3 regions of the Pediococcus pentosaceus ATCC 25745 genome follow, and region 2 is predicted to be linked to each of the others. Evidence: a T-box and tRNA genes for the amino acid it is inferred to sense, from the RefSeq annotation. Region 2 holds a T-box; the other regions hold tRNA genes.

Region 1 (3,280 bases), 330 kb from region 2:
CTTGTCCTTAAGAAGTAAAGCATTTGACTCTACTTCAGACTTACTGCTTGGACACCCTTTTCCAGCTGGGTGCTTTCCTTAGCCTACTGCGTCCCTCCATTGTTCAAACAAGTTTAACTAGTACAGGAATATCAACCTGTTATCCATCGCCTACGCCTCTCGGCCTCGGCTTAGGTCCCGACTAACCCTGGGAGGACGAGCCTTCCCCAGGAAACCTTAGTCATACGGTGGATAGGATTCTCACCTATCTTTCGCTACTCATACCGGCATTCTCACTTCTAAGCGCTCCAACAGTCCTCACGGTCTGCCTTCATTGCCCTTAGAACGCTCTCCTATCACGCCACCTAATGGTGGCATCCACAGTCTCGGTAATATGTTTAAGCCCCGGTACATTTTCGGCGCAGAATCACTCGACTAGTGAGCTATTACGCACTCTTTAAATGGTGGCTGCTTCTGAGCCAACATCCTAGTTGTCTATGCAACTCCACATCCTTTTCCACTTAACATATATTTAGGGACCTTAACTGGTGGTCTGGGCTGTTCCCCTTTCGACGATGGATCTTATCACTCACCGTCTGACTCCCGGACATAAATCGATGGCATTCGGAGTTTATCTGAATTCGGTAACCCTTGATGGGCCCCTAGTCCAAACAGTGGCTCTACCTCCACGATCCTAATTCCGAGGCTAGCCCTAAAGCTATTTCGGAGAGAACCAGCTATCTCCAAGTTCGTTTGGAATTTCACCGCTACCCACACCTCATCTCAGCACTTTTCAACGTACACGAGTTCGGTCCTCCAGTGCATTTTACTGCACCTTCAACCTGGACATGGGTAGGTCACTTGGTTTCGGGTCTACATCCGCATACTTATATCGCCCTATTCAGACTCGCTTTCGCTTCGGCTCCGTCTCTTCAACTTAACCTGGCATACGAACGTAACTCGCCGGTTCATTCTACAAAAGGCACGCCATCACCCATTAACGGGCTCTGACTTCTTGTAGGCACATGGTTTCAGGAACTATTTCACTCCCCTTCCGGGGTGCTTTTCACCTTTCCCTCACGGTACTGGTTCACTATCGGTCACTAGGTAGTATTTAGCCTTGGGAGATGGTCCTCCCGGATTCCGACGGAATTTCACGTGCTCCGCCGTACTCAGGATCCTGAACTGAGAGAACTTGATTTAACTTACGGGGCTATCACCCTCTCTGGCGAATCTTCCCAGATTCTTCAGCTATCAAGTTCTTTGGTAACTCAAATGTTCAGTCCTACAACCCCAGGAAGCAAGCTTCCTGGTTTGGGCTCTTCCCGTTTCGCTCGCCGCTACTCAGGGAATCGAATTTTCTTTCTGTTCCTGCGGGTACTGAGATGTTTCAGTTCCCCACGTTTACCTTCACACATCCTATGTATTCAGATGCGGATAATAGTCGATTAAAACTATTGGGTTGCCCCATTCGGAAATCCCCGGATCAAAGCTTACTTACAGCTCCCCGAGGCATATCGGTGTTAGTCCCGTCCTTCATCGGCTCCTAGTACCAAGGCATTCACCATGCGCCCTTCCTAACTTAACCTATCTTTACCTACGGTAAAGTGATTAATTGAGTTTAGCGATTAATCTTTGAACTAATCTTGTTTTATAACTCTTTAAATTACGCGGTTTTCTCTCGGTTTAATTATGATTAACAATTAAAATTAGAAAATTATAGATATTATTCAGTTTTCAAAGAACAAAAGAATAAACAACCTTAGTTGTTTAATGGAGAATAGCGGGATCGAACCGCTGACCTCCTGCGTGCAAGGCAGGCGCTCTCCCAGCTGAGCTAATTCCCCATGTATGGGCCTAAATGGACTCGAACCATCGACCTCACGCTTATCAGGCGTGCGCTCTAAACCAGCTGAGCTATAGGCCCGATACGCGTGCTCTGAGAGTAGACCTCTCAAAACTAAACAAAACTTTGACATAGTGTGGGTTTCCGTTTATTCCTTAGAAAGGAGGTGATCCAGCCGCAGGTACTCCTACGGCTACCTTGTTACGACTTCACCCTAATCATCTGTCCCACCTTAGACGGCTAGCTCCTAAAAGGTTACCCCACCGGCTTTGGGTGTTACAAACTCTCATGGTGTGACGGGCGGTGTGTACAAGGCCCGGGAACGTATTCACCGCGGCATGCTGATCCGCGATTACTAGCGATTCCGACTTCGTGTAGGCGAGTTGCAGCCTACAGTCCGAACTGAGAATGGTTTTAAGAGATTAGCTTAACCTCGCGGTCTCGCGACTCGTTGTACCATCCATTGTAGCACGTGTGTAGCCCAGGTCATAAGGGGCATGATGATTTGACGTCGTCCCCACCTTCCTCCGGTTTGTCACCGGCAGTCTCACTAGAGTGCCCAACTTAATGCTGGCAACTAGTAATAAGGGTTGCGCTCGTTGCGGGACTTAACCCAACATCTCACGACACGAGCTGACGACAACCATGCACCACCTGTCATTCTGTCCCCGAAGGGAACCTCTAATCTCTTAGACTGTCAGAAGATGTCAAGACCTGGTAAGGTTCTTCGCGTAGCTTCGAATTAAACCACATGCTCCACCGCTTGTGCGGGCCCCCGTCAATTCTTTTGAGTTTCAACCTTGCGGTCGTACTCCCCAGGCGGATTACTTAATGCGTTAGCTGCAGCACTGAAGGGCGGAAACCCTCCAACACTTAGTAATCATCGTTTACGGCATGGACTACCAGGGTATCTAATCCTGTTCGCTACCCATGCTTTCGAGCCTCAGCGTCAGTTGCAGACCAGACAGCCGCCTTCGCCACTGGTGTTCTTCCATATATCTACGCATTTCACCGCTACACATGGAGTTCCACTGTCCTCTTCTGCACTCAAGTCTCCCAGTTTCCAATGCACTTCTTCGGTTGAGCCGAAGGCTTTCACATTAGACTTAAAAGACCGCCTGCGCTCGCTTTACGCCCAATAAATCCGGATAACGCTTGCCACCTACGTATTACCGCGGCTGCTGGCACGTAGTTAGCCGTGGCTTTCTGGTTAAATACCGTCACTGGGTAAACAGTTACTCTTACCCACGTTCTTCTTTAACAACAGAGCTTTACGAGCCGAAACCCTTCTTCACTCACGCGGCGTTGCTCCATCAGACTTGCGTCCATTGTGGAAGATTCCCTACTGCTGCCTCCCGTAGGAGTCTGGGCCGTGTCTCAGTCCCAATGTGGCCGATTACCCTCTCAGGTCGGCTACGTATCACTGCCTTGGTGAGCCTTTACCTCACCAACTAG
Region 2 (3,280 bases):
TCTGCAACGTGATTAATCGTTTCTTTTTCAAGAATTGGTGTACCATCTTCAGCATAGAAAATTGGCAAAGGAACTCCCCAAACACGTTGACGAGAGATAACCCAATCACCACGATCCCGAATCATATTGTGAAGCCGCTTTTGACCCCAGTCAGGAAGAAATTCAACATCTTCAATAGCTTCCAAAATCTGATCACGAATCTTATCTACAGATGCAAACCATTGAGGCGTTGCGCGGAAAATGATTGGTTTCTTAGTCCGCCAATCAAATGGATAACTATGCACATAGTCCATTTGTTTTAATAAAGCATTAGAAGCTTTTAATTTGTCCAATGCAATTGCATTAGCATCTTCATAAAAGACACCTTCAAAATCTGGTCCAGCTTCAGCTGTCATGTAGCCACGATCATCTACTGGTACAAAAATATCTAATCCATATTCCTTACCTACACGGAAGTCATCTTCACCAAAACCTGGTGCAGTATGAACTAACCCAGTTCCAGAATCCAAAGTAACAAAATCACCTAACATAACAACTAGTTCGCGATCGTTATCAAATGGATGGATAGCCTTGATACGGTCTAATTCACGGCCACGGATAACTTGAAGGGTTTGAACATCTTCCCAACCAAATTGTTCCGCAGCATAATTTAAACGATCTGTAGCAATCACAAATTTACGATCTTCACCGGCTGGTTGAACAACTGAATAATCAAAACCAGCATCAATCGTAATTCCTTCTGAAGCTGGGATTGTCCAAGGTGTCGTTGTCCAAACTACAAAATAAGTGTTTTCATCAAGAACGCCTTTTCCGTCATTAACTTTTTCTGCGTAAAATGCAGATGGTGAAGTAACATCATGATATTCTACTTCTGCTTCGGCCATCGCTGATTCAGATGACCATGACCAGAATACCGGCTTCTTACCACGATAAATTAATCCGAGCTCGGCCATTCGACCAAATGTTCTAATTTCTTGTGCTTCAAATTCCGGATTAAGTGTCAAATATGGATGATCCCATTCAGCCGAAATACCTAAACGTTTAAAATCAGTACGTTGTTTATCAACCTGTTTTAACGCATATTCATGACATAGCTTTCTAAAATCAGCTGTAGACATTTTTTTTCTGTCATAGCCTTCCTTAGTAAGCTGTTGTTCAATTGGAAGTCCATGGGTATCCCAGCCGGGAACGAACGGGCTTCTAAAACCACTCATTGACTTGTAACGAACAATAATATCTTTTGAAATCTTATTCATGGCATGTCCCATATGAATATTTCCATTTGCATATGGAGGCCCATCATGTAAAACGAAGGATGGTTTGCCTTCATTTAATTTTTGACGTTGTTCATAAATTTTATTTTCAGCCCAGATATCTTCACGTTTTTGCTCATTAACTGGAAGATTTCCACGCATTTTAAATTTTGTTTTTCCAAGGTTTAATGTATCTTTAACTCGCACTAAAACCACTCGCCTTTCCAAGTAAAATAAAAAGACTCCATCCCTTAACAGGGACGAAGTCTTCGCGGTACCACCCAAATTTAAAGACCATTAAATGGTCTTCCTCTTTGTAGCACTTAACGGTTGCCAACCGACTAGATTTACTGAATTTCAATCTAGCACTCAAAAGTGATCAACCTTCAAATTACATACTGACCTCCCACCGTCGTCAGCTCGCTAAGATGCTACATTTTGAAGATTCTTCTTTTTTAACGTTTTATTCTTTTGGTTTAACATGGAATCCTTCACTAGTTGGATTACCATTCTCATTATTGTAGTCTTCTGGGAAAACTACAACGGTTTGTTGATCATCTTGTACTTCAGGTTCAACTGCTGGAGTATCTGGAGTAACTTCGACAACTTCTTCTGAGTGTACACTCTCATCTTGGAAGTTGTCAAGCGTACCACTATTACGCATGGCTTCTTTAATTTCACCAATGGTGAGTAGTTCATCTGAACTAAGCAGATTATCCCAGTCGCGTCCCTTAATCATTTGAAGTTGTGACTCTAGTAAAACTTCAAATTTTTGACGGAAACTACGAGCTTGCTTCTTCAAATCATCAGTAGCAATTACAACCTTTTGAGCTTTACCAGCCGCTTCACCGATGTAACTATCAGCTTTCTTATGAGCCGCATCAATTACTGACTTAGCCTCTTTCTGGGCTTCTTTAGAAGTAAATTCGGCTTCGCGTTTTGAACTGATTTTGACTTTATCAGCTGCATCTTGTGCCACCATAATTGACTTATTGAGGGATTCTTTCATCTCATCAAAATAATCAATTCGACTTTTAGCCTCGTTAAGTTGTGAACGAAGTGTATCGATTTCATCATGAAGACGACGCTGTTCAAACGCAACTTCGTCTAAAAATTCATCAACTTCGACTGGATTGTATCCTCGCATTTTATTTGAAAATTGTTTTTGTTGTATATCTTGTGGTTCAATTGACATTTTAATAAAACCCCCATAACTCACTATCTAGTTTTGATTATATCCAGCTGGATCTTAAGTTTATCTTTTTTTGTTTTTCCAAGAATATCAACAAGTTTTATCCTACCATATTTTCGAACTGAAATAACATCATTTAACGCAATTAAAGTATCAGCTTTCTCATCAATCATCCAATTTAATTGAACTAAACGTTTTTCAATCAGTTCTTTCACTCGATGACGAGAGATCGAAAATCCTGTTGAAATAATTGAATCCATTCTTAAAGATGCTACAGTCTGGTTAACAGGCTCCCAATCATCTTGAACTTTTAAAATATCATTTGTTGAAGTAGGAATCAATTTAACTTTTATTTTACCAATTCGATCAATTTCATTTAAAAAGAAATTTTCTAATTCTCCATTGACAGCAAATTGCCAGCGTTCTGCTTGATGAACTATATCACCAAAAGTACTTCGTTTAATACCAGCATTAACCAATGTTCCTAAAATCTGACGATGTTCTAAATCTGTAAAATTAATTGGATAATTAATTTCAAAGATTCTAACAGAAAAATCATCTTCCGCAGGAACAAAATAATCTGGTGTAATCAATGCTCGCTTATTTTCTGCCTCGCTAAACCCTCCATTAAAATAAACCTTTAGTTCAGGAAATCGATTAACTAGGGTTTGGAGAATATGTTGTTCTCGGGGATTTAAAAAATTAGTTAAAATTGGACGATTTTGATCTAAAGCCTCTTGGAGTGAAGATGAAAAGCTCTCAATTAATTCCTGCTCTTCTTTTCTAAAATGCTGTGTAATTTGATTATCCATAGTTAAATTACACCAAGCATTAA
Region 3 (3,280 bases), 510 kb from region 2:
GGATTCTCACCTATCTTTCGCTACTCATACCGGCATTCTCACTTCTAAGCGCTCCAACAGTCCTCACGGTCTGCCTTCATTGCCCTTAGAACGCTCTCCTATCACGCCACCTAATGGTGGCATCCACAGTCTCGGTAATATGTTTAAGCCCCGGTACATTTTCGGCGCAGAATCACTCGACTAGTGAGCTATTACGCACTCTTTAAATGGTGGCTGCTTCTGAGCCAACATCCTAGTTGTCTATGCAACTCCACATCCTTTTCCACTTAACATATATTTAGGGACCTTAACTGGTGGTCTGGGCTGTTCCCCTTTCGACGATGGATCTTATCACTCACCGTCTGACTCCCGGACATAAATCGATGGCATTCGGAGTTTATCTGAATTCGGTAACCCTTGATGGGCCCCTAGTCCAAACAGTGGCTCTACCTCCACGATCCTAATTCCGAGGCTAGCCCTAAAGCTATTTCGGAGAGAACCAGCTATCTCCAAGTTCGTTTGGAATTTCACCGCTACCCACACCTCATCTCAGCACTTTTCAACGTACACGAGTTCGGTCCTCCAGTGCATTTTACTGCACCTTCAACCTGGACATGGGTAGGTCACTTGGTTTCGGGTCTACATCCGCATACTTATATCGCCCTATTCAGACTCGCTTTCGCTTCGGCTCCGTCTCTTCAACTTAACCTGGCATACGAACGTAACTCGCCGGTTCATTCTACAAAAGGCACGCCATCACCCATTAACGGGCTCTGACTTCTTGTAGGCACATGGTTTCAGGAACTATTTCACTCCCCTTCCGGGGTGCTTTTCACCTTTCCCTCACGGTACTGGTTCACTATCGGTCACTAGGTAGTATTTAGCCTTGGGAGATGGTCCTCCCGGATTCCGACGGAATTTCACGTGCTCCGCCGTACTCAGGATCCTGAACTGAGAGAATTTGATTTAACTTACGGGGCTATCACCCTCTCTGGCGAATCTTCCCAGATTCTTCAGCTATCAAGTTCTTTGGTAACTCAAATGTTCAGTCCTACAACCCCAGGAAGCAAGCTTCCTGGTTTGGGCTCTTCCCGTTTCGCTCGCCGCTACTCAGGGAATCGAATTTTCTTTCTGTTCCTGCGGGTACTGAGATGTTTCAGTTCCCCACGTTTACCTTCACACATCCTATGTATTCAGATGCGGATAATAGTCGATTAAAACTATTGGGTTGCCCCATTCGGAAATCCCCGGATCAAAGCTTACTTACAGCTCCCCGAGGCATATCGGTGTTAGTCCCGTCCTTCATCGGCTCCTAGTACCAAGGCATTCACCATGCGCCCTTCCTAACTTAACCTATCTTTACCTACGGTAAAGTGATTAATTGAGTTTAGCGATTAATCTTTGAACTAATCTTGTTTTATAACTCTTTAAATTACGCGGTTTTCTCTCGGTTTAATTATGATTAACAATTAAAATTAGAAAATTATAGATATTATTCAGTTTTCAAAGAACAAAAGAATAAACAACCTTAGTTGTTTAATGGAGAATAGCGGGATCGAACCGCTGACCTCCTGCGTGCAAGGCAGGCGCTCTCCCAGCTGAGCTAATTCCCCATGTATGGGCCTAAATGGACTCGAACCATCGACCTCACGCTTATCAGGCGTGCGCTCTAAACCAGCTGAGCTATAGGCCCGATACGCGTGCTCTGAGAGTAGACCTCTCAAAACTAAACAAAACTTTGACATAGTGTGGGTTTCCGTTTATTCCTTAGAAAGGAGGTGATCCAGCCGCAGGTTCTCCTACGGCTACCTTGTTACGACTTCACCCTAATCATCTGTCCCACCTTAGACGGCTAGCTCCTAAAAGGTTACCCCACCGGCTTTGGGTGTTACAAACTCTCATGGTGTGACGGGCGGTGTGTACAAGGCCCGGGAACGTATTCACCGCGGCATGCTGATCCGCGATTACTAGCGATTCCGACTTCGTGTAGGCGAGTTGCAGCCTACAGTCCGAACTGAGAATGGTTTTAAGAGATTAGCTTAACCTCGCGGTCTCGCGACTCGTTGTACCATCCATTGTAGCACGTGTGTAGCCCAGGTCATAAGGGGCATGATGATTTGACGTCGTCCCCACCTTCCTCCGGTTTGTCACCGGCAGTCTCACTAGAGTGCCCAACTTAATGCTGGCAACTAGTAATAAGGGTTGCGCTCGTTGCGGGACTTAACCCAACATCTCACGACACGAGCTGACGACAACCATGCACCACCTGTCATTCTGTCCCCGAAGGGAACCTCTAATCTCTTAGACTGTCAGAAGATGTCAAGACCTGGTAAGGTTCTTCGCGTAGCTTCGAATTAAACCACATGCTCCACCGCTTGTGCGGGCCCCCGTCAATTCTTTTGAGTTTCAACCTTGCGGTCGTACTCCCCAGGCGGATTACTTAATGCGTTAGCTGCAGCACTGAAGGGCGGAAACCCTCCAACACTTAGTAATCATCGTTTACGGCATGGACTACCAGGGTATCTAATCCTGTTCGCTACCCATGCTTTCGAGCCTCAGCGTCAGTTGCAGACCAGACAGCCGCCTTCGCCACTGGTGTTCTTCCATATATCTACGCATTTCACCGCTACACATGGAGTTCCACTGTCCTCTTCTGCACTCAAGTCTCCCAGTTTCCAATGCACTTCTTCGGTTGAGCCGAAGGCTTTCACATTAGACTTAAAAGACCGCCTGCGCTCGCTTTACGCCCAATAAATCCGGATAACGCTTGCCACCTACGTATTACCGCGGCTGCTGGCACGTAGTTAGCCGTGGCTTTCTGGTTAAATACCGTCACTGGGTAAACAGTTACTCTTACCCACGTTCTTCTTTAACAACAGAGCTTTACGAGCCGAAACCCTTCTTCACTCACGCGGCGTTGCTCCATCAGACTTGCGTCCATTGTGGAAGATTCCCTACTGCTGCCTCCCGTAGGAGTCTGGGCCGTGTCTCAGTCCCAATGTGGCCGATTACCCTCTCAGGTCGGCTACGTATCACTGCCTTGGTGAGCCTTTACCTCACCAACTAGCTAATACGCCGCGGGTCCATCCAGAAGTGATAGCAGAGCCATCTTTTAAAAGAAAACCATGCGGTTTTCTCTGTTATACGGTATTAGCATCTGTTTCCAGGTGTTATCCCCTACTTCTGGGCAGGTTACCCACGTGTTACTCACCCGTTCGCCACTCACTTCGTGTTAAAATCTCAATCAGTACAAGTACGTCATAATCAATTAACGGAAGTTCGTTCGACTTGCATGTATTAG

Evidence for each region. The T-box of region 2 lies ahead of ileS (isoleucine--tRNA ligase). A T-box ahead of a tRNA ligase gene usually reads a tRNA of that ligase, here a tRNA-Ile.
Region 1: it encodes a tRNA-Ile, which carries the amino acid that the T-box ahead of ileS (isoleucine--tRNA ligase) is inferred to sense. The anticodon was not compared.
Region 3: it encodes a tRNA-Ile, which carries the amino acid that the T-box ahead of ileS (isoleucine--tRNA ligase) is inferred to sense. The anticodon was not compared.

What each region holds. Positions count from the first base shown of each region.
Region 1 covers NC_008525.1:1,504,423-1,507,702, forward strand. The annotation lists rRNA gene PEPE_RS07465 (23S ribosomal RNA) at 1-1,567, opposite strand, end outside; tRNA gene PEPE_RS07470 (tRNA-Ala) at 1,754-1,826, opposite strand; tRNA gene PEPE_RS07475 (tRNA-Ile) at 1,832-1,906, opposite strand; rRNA gene PEPE_RS07480 (16S ribosomal RNA) at 1,985-3,280, opposite strand, start outside.
Region 2 covers NC_008525.1:1,178,647-1,181,926, forward strand. The annotation lists gene ileS (isoleucine--tRNA ligase) at 1-1,460, opposite strand, end outside; T-box leader at 1,507-1,721, opposite strand; gene PEPE_RS05705 (DivIVA domain-containing protein) at 1,717-2,448, opposite strand; gene PEPE_RS05710 (YlmH family RNA-binding protein) at 2,472-3,257, opposite strand; gene PEPE_RS05715 (YggT family protein) at 3,260-3,280, opposite strand, start outside.
Region 3 covers NC_008525.1:671,686-674,965, reverse strand. The annotation lists rRNA gene PEPE_RS03020 (23S ribosomal RNA) at 1-1,333, opposite strand, end outside; tRNA gene PEPE_RS03015 (tRNA-Ala) at 1,520-1,592, opposite strand; tRNA gene PEPE_RS03010 (tRNA-Ile) at 1,598-1,672, opposite strand; rRNA gene PEPE_RS03005 (16S ribosomal RNA) at 1,751-3,280, opposite strand, start outside.